Regions from separate parts of the Aliiglaciecola aliphaticivorans genome, predicted to be linked through region 4. Evidence: predicted binding sites of a transcription regulator. Region 4 holds the regulator's gene; each other region holds the start of a gene.

What was found. The regulator FliA, encoded in region 4, starts transcription of late flagellar genes. The targets are predictions, from matches to a motif close to CTAAAGNTNNNNNNNNNNNNGCCGATA.
Region 1: the regulator FliA is predicted to act here: its motif matches at 2,343-2,369, upstream of ACYVIL_RS11085 (flagellin N-terminal helical domain-containing protein).
Region 2: the regulator FliA is predicted to act here: its motif matches at 2,743-2,769, upstream of ACYVIL_RS02345 (DUF5610 domain-containing protein).
Region 3: the regulator FliA is predicted to act here: its motif matches at 2,338-2,364, upstream of flgM (flagellar biosynthesis anti-sigma factor FlgM).

Annotation. Positions count from the first base shown of each region.
Region 1 covers NZ_BAAGTF010000019.1:168,670-173,377, forward strand. The annotation lists gene ACYVIL_RS11075 (flagellin N-terminal helical domain-containing protein) at 1-316, shown strand, start outside; gene ACYVIL_RS11080 (flagellin N-terminal helical domain-containing protein) at 811-1,638, shown strand; gene ACYVIL_RS11085 (flagellin N-terminal helical domain-containing protein) at 2,531-3,355, shown strand; gene ACYVIL_RS11090 (flagellar protein FlaG) at 3,445-3,879, shown strand; gene fliD (flagellar filament capping protein FliD) at 3,900-4,708, shown strand, end outside.
Region 2 covers NZ_BAAGTF010000003.1:291,347-296,054, reverse strand. The annotation lists gene ACYVIL_RS02360 (acyl-CoA desaturase) at 1-712, opposite strand, end outside; gene fabR (HTH-type transcriptional repressor FabR) at 859-1,476, shown strand; gene trmA (tRNA (uridine(54)-C5)-methyltransferase TrmA) at 1,478-2,584, opposite strand; gene ACYVIL_RS02345 (DUF5610 domain-containing protein) at 2,800-4,203, shown strand; gene ACYVIL_RS02340 (ATPase, T2SS/T4P/T4SS family) at 4,293-4,708, opposite strand, start outside.
Region 3 covers NZ_BAAGTF010000019.1:149,568-154,275, reverse strand. The annotation lists gene ACYVIL_RS11005 (CheR family methyltransferase) at 1-391, opposite strand, end outside; gene ACYVIL_RS11000 (chemotaxis protein CheV) at 421-1,347, opposite strand; gene flgA (flagellar basal body P-ring formation chaperone FlgA) at 1,518-2,249, shown strand; gene flgM (flagellar biosynthesis anti-sigma factor FlgM) at 2,400-2,732, shown strand; gene ACYVIL_RS10985 (flagella synthesis protein FlgN) at 2,781-3,206, shown strand; gene ACYVIL_RS10980 (LPP20 family lipoprotein) at 3,274-3,738, opposite strand; gene ACYVIL_RS10975 (flagella assembly protein FlgT) at 4,054-4,708, shown strand, end outside.
Region 4 covers NZ_BAAGTF010000097.1:45,119-49,826, reverse strand. The annotation lists gene ACYVIL_RS21970 (chemotaxis protein CheA) at 1-680, opposite strand, end outside; gene ACYVIL_RS21965 (protein phosphatase CheZ) at 694-1,461, opposite strand; gene cheY (chemotaxis response regulator CheY) at 1,495-1,878, opposite strand; gene ACYVIL_RS21955 (RNA polymerase sigma factor FliA) at 1,917-2,648, opposite strand; gene ACYVIL_RS21950 (MinD/ParA family protein) at 2,645-3,511, opposite strand; gene flhF (flagellar biosynthesis protein FlhF) at 3,508-4,708, opposite strand, start outside.

The sequences.
Region 1 (4,708 bases), on a different contig from region 4:
TATTGATTCAAATTTAATTTCTGTTGCTTCTGAGGCCGCTGCATCTCGTGCTATGACTGCTGTATTAGGTGCAATTTCCATAATTGATGCTAAAAGAGCGGATTTAGGTGCCATACAAAACCGGTTTCAATCTACCATCAGAAATTTAAGTAACATTTCAGAAAATGTATCAGCGGCTAGATCTCGCATCCGCGATACAGACTTCGCTGCTGAAACAGCTGAATTGACTCGCTGGCAAATAATTCAACAAGCCAGTATCACAGTGTTAGGACAGGCTAATCAACGTCCACAAGCTGCTTTGCAACTGTTGCAATAATAAGAGAGAAAGATCATGAAATATGATGCTGAGCAAGCAACAGGGGCAGGCTGCAACATTGAAGATTGATTGAAGAAAAGAAAACGGCCGGATTGCAAAATGTGGGGGCAGGCTGCAACCGACCGAAGAAGATACGTTTTACTTAAACAACTAGATAACTCACGCTGTATAAAAGCGCGGGCGAATTCTCACTCCATTATCAAGCCATAGGCTTTTTTAATTGGCAGTCGACTGGGCAGAAAAGACGCCAGGAGGTAGTGAGAGGTATTGAGGTATAGGCCATCAATTCCGCCCGTCGACAAGAGCTTTCGCTCTTACTTTTGTACAGCTTTGTCAACCATAATTGCTTGGCAAAACTGTCAGCCATGGTAATGACTGACAATATGATTTTAGCATTTAGTGTGCCAAATTTATATTTAACTGAGTTATCAACACATTTTTTAAGTAAAACTATTAATAAACAGTTAGTTAATTAAAGTTTAGGAGTGTGGATAATGACTTTGTTTGTAAACACAAATATTTCGTCAATTAATGCCAAGAGGCAATTGATTACCACCAACAATGATTTAAGTACCGCTTTTGAGCGTTTATCGTCGGGTTTTCGTATTAATGGAGCCAAAGATGATGCGGCAGGTTTACAAATATCCAATCGTCTAACCACACAAATTTTAGGGTTGGATATGGCAGTCAGGAATGCAAACGATGGTATATCTTTGGCGCAAACCGCCGAAGGTGCTTTGGCCGAAACAACAGTGGCACTGCAAAGAATAAGAGTGCTAGCGGTCCAATCTCAAAACGGCATTAATAATTCAGCCGATCGCCTAGCTTTACAAAAAGAAGTTTCCGCATTAAAAACAGAAATAAGTCGTATCGCCAGCTATAGTCAATTTGGTGGCGTCAACTTGTTGGATGGCATTTATTCAGCAAAATTTCTCGTCGGGGCTAATGCTGGTCAGACAATCAGCGTGAATATTTCCCGTTCCGGGGGGTTCGGTACGTCAGGATTGTTTGCCGGTTACAATATTTCAGTGGCATCAGAGGCCCAAGCTTCAGCAGCATTAACTCGCGTAAGCCAAGCTATTTCAATAATTGACGCTAAGAGAGCTGATTTAGGTGCAATACAAAATCGCTTTCAATCCACAATTCGTAATCTGAGTAATATATCTGAGAACGTTTCAGCGGCAAGATCGCGTATTCGGGATACAGATTTTGCCACAGAAACGGCAAGTCTTACCCGTGCACAAATTTTACAACAAGCGAATTTAACGGTTTTGTCCCAGGCTAACCAGCGGCCACAAGCTGCATTGCAATTACTTGGATAATAGCGGTAAACAAATTAGAGGATCATATTTCTGAGGGTAGGAACTGAGAGGCCAACCCAGAGGCACATTGGAAATGTGTCTAGATTGGCCAAGGATGGCGGTGGTGTCGGCACCACCTAAATAAAAAGCCGACTAACAGGACTGAGAGTGTAGAAGTTTGGTTGAGAGGCCAGTATTCATTCTCTAACCCTGCCAGCCGGACAGAAACAGTATTTGCTCGTACTCCTAACGTGAGCAAGTTGGCCAGGTCATTTGATCTGGCCTTTTTTTATTTTTATGCCAAAAAAATGGCTTTTGTTATTTGTCTCACGTTTATATGAAATTAATTTAGCAATCGCTGTGCCAGTAATTAACATTGTTACCTGACAAAGGATTATTTTTCCTTACAGGGTAAAATTAAGGCAATGAATTAATCTGCATGTAGATGTGGCTCAACTTCAACTATACCCCTCGAAAGTCAAAATTACGCGCAAGCAAATATTAGGTATTAAGCGCCATCTGAACTGTCTGTGACACAAGGAACGCTTATTTGTTCAACCTTTTCTTTATACCCGCTTAGCCCTGTGATTCGTTATTCCCAAAAAACACCTAACTTTCTTCGATTTAAGCCTATTTTCTTTAACTAAATTTTTATTATTTTTAGAGTATTTTTAAAAATCTTTATTTATCAACATGTTAGGTTTGATAAAAAATAGATAAAAAAACTAAAGATCTTCAAGTAGTGGTCGATAACATTAGTTGAGGGGAATTCTTTTTAAAGAATTTTATGTTGAGGGTTGGTAGAGGTGCCGATTCTCAATCAAAGAGAGGTGGCTTTCAAGATGTATTTCTTGGAAGTCAAAATTGAGGCGAATTACCTTATCAGTTAATAGGTAGTTCTCAGGAGGTAAATATGGGTTTATATGTAAACACCAATGTGTCGTCTTTGAATGCGCAGCGTCAGTTGTTTAATTCAGGACAGTCACTTAGCACATCATTTGAAAGATTGTCATCTGGCTTTCGTATTAACCGAGCAGCAGATGATGCGGCTGGTCTGCAAATCTCAGATCGTCTTACGACTCAAGTTCAAGGTCTAAACCAAGCAGTACGTAACGCTAACGATGCCATTTCATTAGCACAAACGGCTGAAGGCGCTTTGGGCGAAGTAACATCATCTTTGCAACGTATTCGTACCTTAGCGGTGCAATCGCAAAATGGTATCAATACTTCTGCTGATAGACTCGCGTTACAAAAAGAGGTTTCAGCGCTGAAAACTGAAATTTCACGTATCTCGACTGACTCACAGTTCGCCGGCGTAGATATTCTTAAAGGGACATTTTCAGCTGCGTTTCTAGTTGGCGCAAATGGCGGACAGACTATTTCAGTAAACTTGTCGCGCTCTGGTGGATACGGTTCTTCAGGTTTGAACATTGGGTCATTGTCAGTTGCCACTATCGCAGGTGCATCTGGCGCATTGACGTCAATTGACAATGCAATATCGACTGTGGGTGCAGTAAGAGCTGATTTGGGTGCGTTGCAAAACCGTTTCCAATCCACTATTCGTAACCTGAGTAACATTTCAGAAAACATTGCTGGTGCTCGTTCACGTATTCGTGACACCGACTTTGCTACTGAAACTGCCGAGCTAACCCGAAATCAAATTGTTCAACAGGCATCTTTATCTGTGCTTAGTCAAGCAAATCAGCGACCTCAATCGGCGTTGTCTTTGCTAGGATAATTTGATTAGCTTTTTAGGTTAGTCTATCAACGATAATGCCACTATACTTGTATGGTTAGTGGCAAATTGCTTTGAAGTGGAGGTGAAAGATGGATGTTAATTTTTCACAGTATGGCCAGAATTTTGCACAGCAAGACATAACACCGTCGGTTTCTGTAAACGTATCTGAACAAAATCAGCTCAGAAATGAAAAAAAGCAAGGTGCCGATTCTGGGCAAAATGGTCAAGAAAATCAGAGACAGGCCGATAAAACTGTATCAAACAATGAAAGCACAGAAAGTTCTGTAAACATTGAAAGTGCGGTTAGCGAAATAAGTGATTTTCTGCAGACTTCTAATCGTCAACTATCGTTTTCTGTTGATGAGAAGAGCGAACGACAAGTGGTTAAAGTGACAGACTCGGAGTCTGGGGAAGTGATAAGACAAATCCCCACTGAAGAAGTACTCGCTTTGTCTGAGAGAATCAAAGATCTCCAATCTGACGTAGGTAGCGCAGTGGGGGTATTGTTTAACAAACAAGCTTAATTTATTTAAAGAGGTTCGTCATGACAATCCAATCATTAGGTGTAGGCTCGGGGTTGGCGTTAGATGATTTAGTCACGCAATTAATTGCCGCCGAAAGAGAGCCAAAACAGGCTCGTTTGGACGAAAAAGAAGAGTCACTGGATTCTGAAATTTCTGCTATCGGCCAGTTGAAGTCTAAAATGAGTGACTTTCTCGACACCGTTGATGAATTGCGCAGTGATATCAATCTGCAAGGTCGCGAACCTTCTATCACGAATCCCGATGAAAGCGTCGAACCTTTTACTGCGGAAGCTGCCAATAGTGCTGTAAAAGGCGAATATCAAATTGCTGTTACCCAATTAGCTAGCGGCAGCCGCTTTGAAACAGAGAATGCTGTAGATGGCGGTTTTAGCGATTCAACTGATACGGTTTTATCCTCTGGAAGCGGCAGTCTAACGTTTAAAATTGATAGTACTGGCGATAGTTTTGATATTAACGTTTCTGCCGGTCAGACACTGCAGCAACTTGCTAATAAAATAAACAGTTCAGAAGATAATTTTGGTGTGAATGCAAGTATCATCGATACGGGTACAGCTGATGGTGGTGCTAAGCTTGTTTTAACTTCCACTACTACAGGTGATGGTAACGATTTAGTCATTGTAAATAATAATGACTTGGCTGACCTAAACCGAGTAGCAACCACAGATTCAACAGAAACGGCGTCTTATTTAGATCCTGTTCTGAGTGCCCAAAATGCACAAGCTACCATAGACGGTATTGCGGTTGAATCTAGCACCAACGAATTCGAAAATACGATTTCAAGCGTTTCCTTTGAGGCATCAACTGTCTC
Region 2 (4,708 bases), on a different contig from region 4:
TATGGTGGTAATTGTGATAGCCCTCACCAAAGGTGAAAAAGGCTAATATTCCGTTGTCTCGAGCAGTATTTTTGTCGGTATAGGGCTGTTTCCCCCATATATGAGCAAGGGAATTGATGAAAAAAGTGACATGGTGCACAACAACTAATCTGAACACACCTGCCAATAGCAACATACCTAATACATCACCATTGAGAAACCCTAATACCATGGGGATACCAAAATTGGTCGCCAGAACGATTGGCAAATAATATTTGTGCTGCCACATAACAATGGCATCTTTTTGCAAGTCGCGACAGTTTTTATAGTCGTCATATCGATGGGATTCATAGTCTCTAAGCATCCAACCTATATGGGAGAAAAGAAATCCACGCTTAGCTGAATAAGGATCCTTGCCATTTTGATCGACAAACTTGTGGTGTACCCTATGATCAGAACTCCAATGTAAAATACTATTTTGCAGTGCCATTGCACCACCAACGGCTAAAATAAAGCGAACGACTGCGTTCGTCTCGTAGGCTTTATGAGACCATAATCTGTGGTAGCCAGCAGTTATCGACATACCAGAAAAATAAATTAAGAAAATACAGGCCATCACTTCATATGCGTCGAATCCATTGAAATATGCTTCCAAGGGAACACCAACCACAGCAATGACACCGGTAATAAGAAAGACCAAAATATTGGTCAACAATAGACGAGGTTTGTTCATTTAAAAATGCTTTTGAGCTTACAACTGTACGCTAATTTATCCTGAGCGGCCTACTTTATCAAGTAAATAAATTGAAAAGGTTGTTAACCTAGGGTGTAATTCGTTCTAATAATTTTGTCACTACTGGAAATATCTAAGGGTACTAAGTGATTCAAACTCGACAACAACAAAAACTAAAAACACGTCGTGCAATTATAGATGCCGCTTTTGGACTTTTAGATGAACAGCACAGTTTTTCTAGCATGAGCTTAAGAGAGGTAGCTAGAGCTGCGGGTATCGCGCCAACCTCATTTTATCGTCACTTTAAAGATATCGATGAGTTAGGTCTGACTTTAGTGGATGAAGCAGGGTTAACATTGCGTCAGTTGATGCGTCAAGCGCGGGTAAGAATTGCCTCTGGCGGTGGTGTCATAAGCACATCCATTGATACATTTATGGAATTCATTTCCGCCAATAGCAATATTTTTAGATTATTGTTACGGGAACACACGGGTACCTCAAACGCGTTCAGAGCCGCAGTATTCAGAGAAATTCAACATTTCACCGAGGAATTAACTGATTATACGGTGGCTACAACAGGTTTAAGTAAAAAGCTCGCAAATCTACAAGCTGAAGCTATGGTTAAGCTGGTATTTAGCACAGGAGCAGAAGCCTTAGATTTAGATCCCATTCAACGAGAGCAGTTGGCGATGCGATTGAAAATTCAGTTAAGGTTCATTACAAACGGTTCTTTGGAATTCGCTAAGAGTAACGAGTCCATATAACTTAATTTGTGTTTTTCCGCACTAAATAAACACCTGCTTCAACATGATGGGTATAAGGAAATTGGTCAAACATAGCAAAACGCTTTACTTCGTGGGTTTCAGTTAATCTGTTTAAGTTATCGAGTAAAGTTTCTGGGTTACATGATATATAAACAATATTGTCATAGTTACTGACCATAGAAACGGTTTCATCATCTAATCCAGCACGAGGCGGATCCACTAATACGGTGCGGCAGTTGTACTGGGTTAAATCTATCCCTTCGAGTCGATTGAATGTTCTGACTCCAGCCTGAGCTTGTACAAACTCTTCGCTAGACATCCGCAATATGGTGACATTGTGAGCTTGATTTGCGGCAATATTATCTTGGGCTGCGGCCACTGATGTTTTTGAAATCTCAGTGGCTAAAACACGGTTAAAGTTTTGTGCCATGGGAATACTGAAGTTGCCTAAGCCACAATATAATTCTAACAAGTCCCCTTCGCTGTTTGCGGTCACATCAAGGGCCCATTCCACCATCTTCTGATTCACTAGTGCATTAGGTTGAGTAAAACTATTTTCAATTTGTTTGAATTTGTAAATCCTTTCACCGACGGGTAAATGTTCGATTACAAAGTCTTTATCCACTAACATTTTTTGTTTGCGAGCTCGACCAACAATATCGATAGGATAATGTTTTCTTAACTGCTTCAAAATGTCGTTAATTTGTTCAAGCCATTTTTCATCTAAGGCTTTGTGGTAAAGCAGTGAAACAACAATTTCTCCACTTAAGGTGCTCAAGTAATCAATTTGGAACAGTTTTCGTCGAGCTATGTCATTAACTTTTAGCAACGCGACTAAGTCTGCCATCACCTTATTAATAAGTTTACTGGCTGGAGGAAATTGGTCGACTCGGTATTTTTCTTTGCTTTGTTGATCAAACATAATGTGAAACAGCTCGTCTCCATCATGCCAAACGCGAAACTCCGCACGCATTCTATAGTGCAATTTTTCAGACTCGAAAATTTCCAATTCGGGCATGTTGAATTGCGCAAATTGATGGTTTAAAACGGTTATTTTCTGGTCGAGTTGAGCTTGGTAATATTGGGGGGCTATTTCTGTAGGTCGCATCAAGAACTCGATAAGTTTGGCATTATAAGAAGATTCGCGAATTTTAAAGATTTCTTACGCGCTTGCAAACGCAATTTGCTGTTTGTTTTTTACTCTATATGTAACTCACTAATTTTACTCACTATTTCACAAAATACTTGATTTATTTAATTTAATTTCTCAATAAAGTGAATTTATAGTCGATACTATTATACGAGGATAGTGAGGTATTCCACATGAATTTTGGCGAAATTAAAGCGTTTATGGGAGATAAAACCCAAGTTAACCCCAATGACGCTATAAAAAATCAATTGCGAGAAGCGGGTTTGAAACAAGCCGAAGCAGGCCTGAGTATGTCTGCTGAATCTACTGTTAGCAAGCTCAGCTCGCAAACCACAGTTGGGTTGAGAATTTACAGTAATTCGTTGAATCAAACCATAGAGTTAGATAGTAAACGTGCAAATCTGAAGAATCCCGAAGAAACAAATGAAAGCTTATTCGACTTTGAAGAAGTGGCTAAAAATGTACTTCATTTCGTGAGTGGAGTGATCTCCGGCGCTGCCCGCAATGGCGCGGATGAAGAAACATTAAACACGTTATTTGAGCAAGCTCGTTCCGGTGTTTCAAAAGGGATTAAGCTGGCGGAAAATGATTTGTCTGGCTTTATGAATGAAGAGATTTCGGACGGGATCGACCGTAGCGCTAATTTAATTGAACAGGGTATTCAGCGTTTACAGGATAAACTTTTTGGTCACGCTGATGAAACTGAAGATACTGACTTGCAGTCACCTATTTCCAATGAAACAGATAGTATTGCAGCAGCGAGTCAACAAAGTGGTGAACTTAGGATCCGCACCCAGGATGGTGACGAAGTACTTATTCGTTTCGAAGATTTAAAACAATTCGAATTGAATCGACAGGTATTATTGCAGCAAGAGAAGCAAACTAATCAAGAACCGAGCATTGAACACAACGATGTTCTTCCCCGAGCGGCGACCGACAATATTGAAACACTAAATAGTGAAGATACAAAGGCTGATGAAGAAAGGTCGTCTCAGGTCAACCCTCAAACTGAGACTCCAGATGAAACTAACGAACCGACAGTGAATCAACAGTCCGTCTTTATTAGCCAGAAAAATTACAGTTTTTCTGTATCCGGTGAGTTAGATGAAGCTGAGTTAGAATCTATTGGACAGCTTGTTTCAGATGCCAATGATTTAGCGACAACGTTTTTTGAAGGCGATATCGAGCAGGCCTTCGAGCAAGCCCTGGAAATTGGTTTTGATGAACAAGAGCTGACTGGTTTTGCGTTGCAACTGACTCGACAAGAGCAAGTCGAGGTTGTCAAAGCCTATGAATCAGTTTCTCATTATAGCGACGAAAATAGTCGCCAGGAACCCTCATCGAAGCCAGTAGAGAGAGTGAGCGATTACTTACAAAAAATGCTGGATGTTTTCGAGCAATCCCAACAAAAATTAGCGGATGGTGATCAGTACGACTCGTTAATTAATAGTATTATTAATGAAGTTCAAGAGTTAGATACCAATGATTTAGTTACTGCAATCAACGATTTTCATGCGTTTAACAAGCAGTTATTAGCTAACCTACCAAACGCTAATCAAAGTTCTGATGCAGAATAACTGAATCTATGGGCTTTACTTTATCGATGTTGACTATTCAATATTAAATCATACAGGCACTCAATTAACATAATGAGTGCCTGACTAGATTAATCAGTGCCGCTGATAATCTGGATTTGTGCTATATCAGTATCACCTTTTAGTACTTTTAAAATCCCATCTTGAGTAAGGGTCCGCATTCCGTCTTTCATGGCCTGGGCTTTCATCTCTGTTACCGAAGCTTCCTTATACACCAGAGAGCGAAGGTCAGGTGTCATCGCCAACAATTCATGGACCCCAGTTCTTCCTTTATATCCGGTGTCTCCACAGTCATCGCACCCCTTACCTCGATGCAACATTAATGGCTCTTGTAGATCCAGTTCTTCAAGGTATTGCTCGCCGTATTGACGACGAATAAAGGACATATCTGTTTCAGTTGCTTGGTATGTTTCTTTACAATTCGAACATAACGTACGAATCAAACGTTGCGCCATAATACCAACACAAGCATCTGAAAAGTTAACGG
Region 3 (4,708 bases), on a different contig from region 4:
ACCTTTTGAACTCCTGAATACACATGGCAATGGAATAAGGTTCTTGCCCAGACGAACAGGCAGCACTCCAAATTCTAACTTTACGGTTTACACTCGCCAATTTAGTAAGCAGGGTTTTAGATAGAATCTCGAATGGATACTTGTCACGAAACCACAAGGTTTCGTTGGTTGTCATTGCGTCCACTACTTTTTCCCGCAGTTGGGCGGAACTGCCTTTATAGGCAATCTGAAGTAGTTCAGAAATACTCGTCAGATTCTCCTGACGCACTAAAGGACCAAGACGACTATAAACTAGGTAGCCTTTTTGCTCACTTAATACAATACCGCATTGTCGCTCTAAAAATTCCGCAAATTCCGAGAGTTCATGGGGCGCTAATTGATCTAATTTCAAATATCAAATTCCAACATAAAGTAAGCGCTTTATTTGTTAAACCATTTTTGCACCGCAGAGGCTAACTCATCGGGATGAAATTTAGCGATAAAGTCATCTGCCCCTACTTTTTGCACCATTGCTTGATTAAAAACACCACTTAAGGAGGTGTGCAAAACGACCTTAAGTTTACTCAACTCTGGCGTGTGCTTAATCTCTGCAGTAAGGGTATAACCATCCATTTCCGGCATTTCTATGTCAGACACTAGGACGCCGACTTTATCGGTAACATCACCAGTTTCTGCCGCGATTTGTTTTAAACGATTAAGGGCTTCGAGTCCGTTTTTAGCCATTTCTATCTTTAAACCCAGCGCTGTCAGCGCTTTCTTAACTTGGCTTCTCGCCACCGAAGAGTCGTCTGCAATAAAAATAATTTTATCATTTGCAGGGGATTCAGACATATTTAAATTAGCCGCTAAATCTTCACTCACTTCGGTTTTCAAAGGCGATATTTCGTTTAGAATTTTTTCCACATCAAGAATTTCAATTAACTCACCATCGACTTCGGTTACTGCGGTTAAATAACTCGCTCTTCCGGTACCTTGGGGAGGTGGCATAATAGCATCCCAATTGGTATTGATAATCCGCTCAACGGAACCGACTAAAAAGCCCTGCACAGAACGATTATATTCAGCAATAATGATAAACGCATTGGCGATATTTTCGATTTTTTTCCCGCCAGTAGCCATGCTTAAGTCGATCACTGAGATTGTTTGCCCCCGAACATGGGCTACCCCTCTAATTAGCGGGTTTTGTCGAGGTATTGAAGTCAATTGGGGGCATTGCAATACTTCACGCACTTTAAATACGTTAATGCCGAATCGTTGCCTGCGGTTTAGCCTGAATAACAACAATTCAAGTCGGTTTTGACCAACTATCTGTGTTCGCTGATTAACTGAGTCAAGAATTCCCGACATAAACCACCTCAATAAAATTTAAAATAGGCACAATTGTTGCGTTATCCCTATCAGAAAATACAAGTTTAACTAATATTAGCGTCAAAACTGGCTTTTGTGACTGAATTTTGACGTTTATCTTTGTTTGCTTTAAGAATCAATAAGCATAGACAAAACGGCGGCAACTGAACATGAAAATATCAACAAAACATGTAACTCGAAACATACTGAGTACTTTTTTCATTGCCGCTTTTGCCTTAAACAGCGCTTATGCTGGGCAGTCTAATGATATTGATACTAGCAAACAACAATTAACTCATGCCGTAGAAAACTACGTAACAAGTCAATTAAAACAATATACGCAAGTGAGCGATGGTAATTTGACGATAAAAACAATGCCACTAGATGAACGCATTGTCATTCCAGATTGTCCTGTACCCTATACAATTTCGGCAAGCAAAGAAGCCCTAGCGCAAAGCAACATTACCGTAAGAGCCAGTTGCGAGGAAACCAATTGGTACCTTTATATGATGGTAAAGGCAACCCGGGTACAACCTGTTGTGGTACTCACAACCTCTGTCAGCCCTGGCACAGTGTTAAATGAAAACGATGTTCGCGTAGTGATGCTGGATAAAAATCTAATACGCACCAGCACCTTTGCCGATATAAGTACAGTGGTGGGAGCGAGAATGAAAAAACGCAGTCGCCCTGGCCAACCGGTGGTTCCTGGTCAACTGTGTTTTGTTTGCAAAGGCGATAGTATATTAATTACAGCAAATACCGGTGGCGTCAGCATAAAGACCAAAGGAATTGCACAGCAAGATGGCAATTTAGGCGACACCATTGCGGTGAAGAATAGTAAATCTAATCGAGTGGTACACGCACAAGTTGTGAATCCACATCAAGTAGTTGTGCAGATATAATTTAATTAGCGTAAACTGTCTGTTATTACAGCTAATTAGCGACGGTTTAAGGTTATCTAAAAAATAGTTAATTTATTTCCAAATTTTTCTAAAGATCGTAAAGTTGCGGCCGATAAGATAAGTGAGGTAAATTAGGTATTCGAGGTCATTATGGCAATTAACAATGTAAATAGTGGAAATCAAAAGCCACAACTTGAGAATCAGAGGTTGAATCAACAACAATCTCAGAATCAAGCGACTGCGCAATCTGCAGCACAACAATCTAAATCTGCGGCAGTACCAAGACAGGACTCTGTATCCTTGACCCAATCTGCTCAGCAGTTAAGTCAGGTTCAAAAGAAATCATCAGAAGCGCCTGTTAATCAGGAAAAGGTCGACAAATTGAAAAAAGCCATCCAGAATGGTGAATATCGTGTTAACCCTGATGTGTTAGCGCAAAAAATTAGCAAACTCGAAGCTCAAGTATTTGGCATTAAAGATTAGATTTTAATGCCAAACTGGTTTAGCTTCTCAAAATAAAAGTAAAGCTAAATGAAGAACCTAATTACCCTCCTCGAAAAGCAAAAAGAACAACTCGATTCACTTATCGTATTACTTGAATCTGAACTGCATTTAATTGGCACCAGAGACGCTGAGTCTTTAACGACTGTTATCAATGACAAATCCAACCTATTAGAATCTATTGCCCAGACAGACAAAGCCATAGAGCAACAAATTGAGAAACAGCCTGATTGGGCAACAGAGCAAGGGGTGAAGGATTTATTTGATAAAATTAACCAATCTTTATCGCAATGTAAATTTAGAACTGAAATCAATCAAAAAGCAGTTGAACAAGGCCAATTGCGTCTGCAACATCTTCGCAGCTTATTGCTAGAGTCTCGTGCGAAAGAAACCATGACTTACGACAAGAGCGGTAAACCTAAAGGCGGCTCATCTGGCAAAAGCGTCACCGTTTAGGCGTTAGTTGCTGACGGAACCTAATAACCCACTCCAGTTTATCGACCTTAATTTTACTTTATTGAGCTTAGTAGTAACGCACTTTTTTAACTTGCTTAGGCTTGGCCGTACTCAAATATAGATCGTGTACTAAACTGAAATCCAATTCCAATTCTGTGGCATAGGAATCATTTCCAATAGGGTAACTTTTCACCACTCTGGCACCGCGAATAACACCTTGTACACTGGCCATCAATTGAGTATCGGTGAGCACTAAATTAGCTAACGATTGTTCACCGTCAATTTTTTGTCCATACACCTGTTCGGTCAATTCACGATAAGCATCCAGCTTCGAGGCTTTCACCGCCATTAATACTTTAGCCGATCTATCATTTCCACGTTGAGCGTCGATTGGCGCATAACCAATTGAACGGATAACAGGATAAGTTTCAGGCTCGATGGTTTCCCACTCCACCTGCTTATCGATGAGATTTTGACACCCGACTACACCGACTAAACAACCTACAATCACAAAGCTATATAGTAATTTCATATTTTTTCTCAATAATATTTAACAGCACATATTTGCTATATTGGATTTTCGTCATGTTTAAACCCAATTCGAACTGTCATCAGATTGTTTGCACTGCAATATTTGTTCCTTAAGATAAAAATCCGCCGGCAAATGTCGAAAATATGTATCCAATCAGAAGCAAGTGGTTAAATAATCCCCTTCCAAAAGAAAATAGGTACAAAAGATGCATTGAATTGTAACTACTATTGTTAATGCATTCCTTAGCAGTGGTAAGCACACAACTGACTGGGTGCTTACCGTTGTGAGTCTAAGCGCTAATTGGATATTTTGTAAATGAAACCAGCACATAATCGAATTTTCTCTGTGAAGTTAATCACATTCTTTTGTGCTTTTTCCGCTTTACTATTCTCTGCTTTATCCTCAGCAGCTTGGTTCGAGTCCAGTGGCCAAGCGGCAATTAGAAACGGCAATATTGAGCTAGCCCGGCAAAACGCGACCCAAGAAGCCATTAAGCAAGTGCTATTATTTGCCGGAGCGTCAGTTCATAGTGTGCAAAAGATGGCAAATGGGGTGTTGCAAAATGATGATTTAACCATTCGAGCCAGCGGCGAAGTAAATAGTATTGAACTCATTGATGAAATTTCGAAAGATGGCTATCTCACCGTTTCCATACGAGCAGATATCTTTCCCAATAAAAGTGTATGTCAGGCATCGCAATACCCTAAAAACATCGTCACCACCTGGCATCCTCTGGAAAAAAGAGAACAGGCTACCACGGGTAATATCTTTGAAATTGGCACGATTTTGCCAGAAATGCTGCAACGAAATTTCCAACACTTCGCTCAGCAATCAAGTATCCAAACCATTTTGCCTTTTTACTATAAACAACAACCTATCACGTTGATAAATGATGCGATGGCGTTAGCAAAGCAATCAAACGCTCAGTACGTATTAACCGCTAAGGTCAAAGATATTAGTCTAAACAAAA
Region 4 (4,708 bases):
AGTAAGGCTTCAAATTCGTCATCAGTGATATCTTCATCACTGGCACCACTCATCAAATCCGCAGGGACTGCGTCTTCATTTGCTGAGTTTGTTGAAGAGCCTTCAGCATCTTCATCAGTTTCTGTTTTACTTCCATTAAAAGTTTTGGAACCATGGAGCTCATCTAATAGCGCTTCAAATTCATCCTCGGTAATATCTTCCATGTCGTCATTCGATTCATCGCTTTTTACCTCAACCACCTCTTCTGTAACCACAGGAACTTCAGGGGTAGGCGAAGATGGATCTTCTGATTCAGGTTTGCTCAAACGGTGAAGGGTTTCGATAAGTTGGGGGTCGGCTGCTTCCAGGGGTTCGCGCTTTTTTACACTTTCAAACATTTCTACAACCACATCTGTGGCTTGCAAAATAACATCCATCAACTCAGGTGTTAACGTTCGTTGCCCATTTCGCATAGTATCGAAAACGTTTTCGGCACCATGACAAATGTCCACCAGCTCAGTGAGCGACAAAAACCCTGCCCCCCCTTTTACCGTGTGGTAGCCACGAAAAATCGCATTCAATAAGTCAGAATCATCAGGGTTGTTTTCAAGATCTACAAGCTGCTCTTGCAGTTGCTCTAGTAGTTCACCTGCTTCTACTAGAAAGTCCTGTAGAATCTCTTCATCAACTTCAAAAGACATGAATAAATACCTCTTAAAACCCTAGACTAGACAATAAGTCATCTACATCGTCTTGACTGGTAACTACATCATCTCGCAATTCTGCATCAATAATAGGTCCTTCAGCTTTCACCACTTCTGTTTCAGCTTTAGATTTATGAGGACTTTCATCTGCTTTTGTGATTAATGGACTGGTTTCAGAAGCACCAAAGACTTTCAACATATGGACTAAACTATCTTCCACTTCTTTTACAAGTTCAATGACTCTGCGTATCACTTGTCCGGTAATATCTTGATACCCTTGAGCCATCAGTATATCGGTTAACAAGCCTGTCAATTTATCGGTATCTTTTGAAGACTCCTCCAACAAAGCATCCAAGTCATTGCACAAGGATTTAAATTCACCCAGTTGCAATTCCCTCGTCATCAGCTTTTTCCATTCCGGTAGCAAATTACTAATTCCGGAATGCAGTTTTTCAGCAATTGGCATACTCGCTTCCACGGCATCCATTGTATTATTTGCTGCTTTTTCGGTCGTTTCTAAAACATAATTGAGACGACTTTGCGCATCGGGAATATCTTCGTTGGCTAAATCTGAAATACGTTCGTCGAGTTGAAAGCTGTTCAGGGAATCATGAAGTTGGCGGGTCAATTTCCCCACCTCTGCAAATAATTCAACAGAATTAGTTAACGAGGTTTCTTCAAGTAATTCACTGGCTGCCTGGTTATCTCCACGCTCCAGCAACTCAACTAATTTTTTAGCATCATCAAGAGACATTGGAGCTTTATTAGAACCGGTCATATAGACACTCCTAACTTCATTACAGATTAATTATCAACCAAGTCTCTCAAAAATTTTGTCTAGTTTTTCCTTTAACGTTGCCGCAGTAAAAGGCTTTACAACGTAACCGTTTACACCGGCTTGCGCGGCCGCAACAATTTGCTCTTTTTTAGCTTCAGCAGTAACCATTAACACAGGTAAATGTTTTAAACTATCATCTGCGCGTATTGCTTTGAGCAAGTCAATTCCTTGCATTCCTGGCATATTCCAATCAGTTACCACAAAATCAAAGTCACCTTGTTGCAGCATAGGTAGTGCGGTACTGCCGTCATCGGCTTCTTGAACACTGGTATATCCCAGATCTTTAAGTAAATTTTTGATGATACGTCTCATCGTTGAAAAGTCATCAACAACAAGAATTTTCATATTTTTATCCAAAACTATCTCCAATGAGGATTAAATCAAATGGTGTTTTATTATTCTTCGCTTAATCGCCAAGATTGCATTTTGCTTTTCAGTTTTAGCATTGCTTGACTGTGAATTTGGCTCACTCTAGACTCACTGACTTCGAGTACTTCGCCAATTTCCCTAAGATTCAACTCCTCATCATAATACAATGACAAGACGATTGCTTCTCGTTCTGGTAATGTCGTGATTGCATGGGCTAATGCTTTTTGAAATGAACCTTGTAGTAAATCTTGAAATGGCGTATCACTGCCTTTATTTTGCTCAGTAGAAATAACATCTTCAGTGATGCCCAAGTCTTCGATACCGATAATTTTGCCAGCGTTAACTTCATTCAACATTTGATGATATTCAGCTAAACTGACTTCTAACTTTTCAGCGATGTCTACGTCTCTGGCATCTCTACCTGTTTCACGTTCAACCTGATTAATAGCTTGGGTGATTGCCCGACCATTTTTGTGAACAGATCTTGGTGTCCAGTCGCCTTTGCGGATTTCGTCTAACATGGCACCGCGAATACGGATCCCTGCAAAGGTTTCAAAACTTGCCCCCTTAGAGCCATCGAAATTTTTTGCAGCTTCAAGCAATCCAATCATGCCAGACTGAATTAAATCATCCACTAAAACACTGGCTGGTAACCTGGCTAACAAATGATGCGCAATACGCTTAACCAAGGAAGCATGTCTTTCTACAAGTTGAGCCAAATCGGCTTGTTGTTGATAAGCTGCTGCCCTTTTATTCACCGTTGCCCACCTACCATTTTCTCGCTGACAAGTTGTTCTAGGAAGAACTCTAAATGCCCACCTGGTTGATTAGGGATTGGCCAATGAATAGCTTTATCTGCGAGTCCTCTAATGGCCACAGATGCTGGTGAACCTGGATATGCATCTACAATGGCTTTTTGTTTGCGAACGGATTTTCGAATATTTTCGTCGTAAGGAACGGTAGCGACGAGCTCTAGCGCAACATCAAGAAAGCGGTTAGTCACTTTAGATAACTTAGCAAATAACTCTTGACCTTCGCGCATATTACGCACCATGTTAGCCACAATTTTAAAGCGAAACACACCATGCTCTCTATTCAGTAACTTAATCAGAGCATAGGCGTCAGTGAGTGACGTTGGTTCATCACATACCACCATCATGATATCTTGAGAGGCTCTGGAGAAACTTAACACCATATCGGAAATACCTGCCGCAGTATCGACAATAAGCACGTCTATATTAGTGCGCAATTCACTAAATGCTCGGATCAGACCAGCGTGTTCCGTCGGACTAAGCTCCGTCATTGATTGGGTACCGGAGGTTGCCGGCGCAATCAAAATCCCATGGGGTCCCATCACTAAGACTTCATCTAAGGTACACTCACCAGATAAAACATGGGAAAGATTTTTTTCTACTCGCAAGCCTAACATGACGTCAACGTTTGCCAACCCTAAGTCAGCATCCAATACCATGACGCGCTTGCCCATTTTAGCCATTGAGATAGCCGTATTTAAGGTGATATTAGTTTTACCCACTCCACCTTTGCCACCGGTTACCGCAATCACTTTAATTAATCGAGATTGATTCATTCGTCTTAAGCTTCTCGCTTGGTCGTCGATCATATTGCTAATGCCGATTTATTCTGTTCTGAATTAGCAGTATGGATCAAACCATATTTTTTATAAAGCTTAGCTGCTGCAGAGATTAAAAACTTCGCATCTGCAACTTTAATATCTTCCGGGACTCGTTGCCCATCGGTTAAATAGCTTACAGCTAGCTTATGTTCTATTGCCACACTTAACGCTTCTCCGAGACTATAACTCTCATCGAGCTTGGTTAAAATACATCCCTGCAAATCAGTTGTGCTAAATGCACTAAGAGTATGTTCCAACACTTTATATTGAGCATTGGCTTGAATTACAACATACTTCTTGATGTTAGCACATGAATGCTGATTTAAGGTATCTAACTGCTTGATTAAGCGAGAATCTCTTTGCCCAAAACCGGCAGTATCAATTAAAACCAAACGTTTGTTGCGTAGTTGAAAGAGTATATCTGACAATTCTTCTGCGTTTTGTGCTTTTTTTACGCTACAGCCAATAATTTTACCGTAAGTTGCCAATTGTTCAAAAGCTGCAATACGATAGGAATCAATTGTCACCATGGCAATTTGGTCTGCGCCGTACTTTTGTGCGGCTCTAGCAGCCAATTTTGCAATAGTTGTGGTTTTACCCGTGCCCGTAGGTCCCACAAGGGCAACCACTCCTTTGTCAGCAAGAATAGCATTACCCGTGGTTTGAATACGATTAGACAATAGTTTAAGTAAAAATAACCATGCTTGTCTTTCATCTGCATTTTCGGGGGTATAAGACACTATGTCATCGGCAATTTGGCTACTTATGCCCATATCAACTAATCGTGAGGTTAAATATCCATGCATAGGATGAGCACTTTGACGCTCTTGCTTGAGCAATCCAGAAACTTGAAATTGAAGAACGTTTCGTAACGAATTCAACTCGCTCTTTATTTCACTTATGGCGGAACTTGACACCGTTTCAGGGGTAGCATTTTTTACCTGACTTAGGTTATTCACGTTGTGAACATGGCTTTCACTCTGGGCATCGGAAGAATTCGCAGCGGCTTGCTTTTCGAGTAATTCACGCAAACTGTCTGGGCCAGTATCACCAATAATTTCACTTAGGCTGGGGACTTTTTGCTTACTAGCTGGTGCACTTTGCCCTTGGGTCAATTTAGCGCTGCTAGAATGTGACTGGGCATGCTTCCCAGTGGTTGCGCTACTATTCACACCGGTGCTAGGT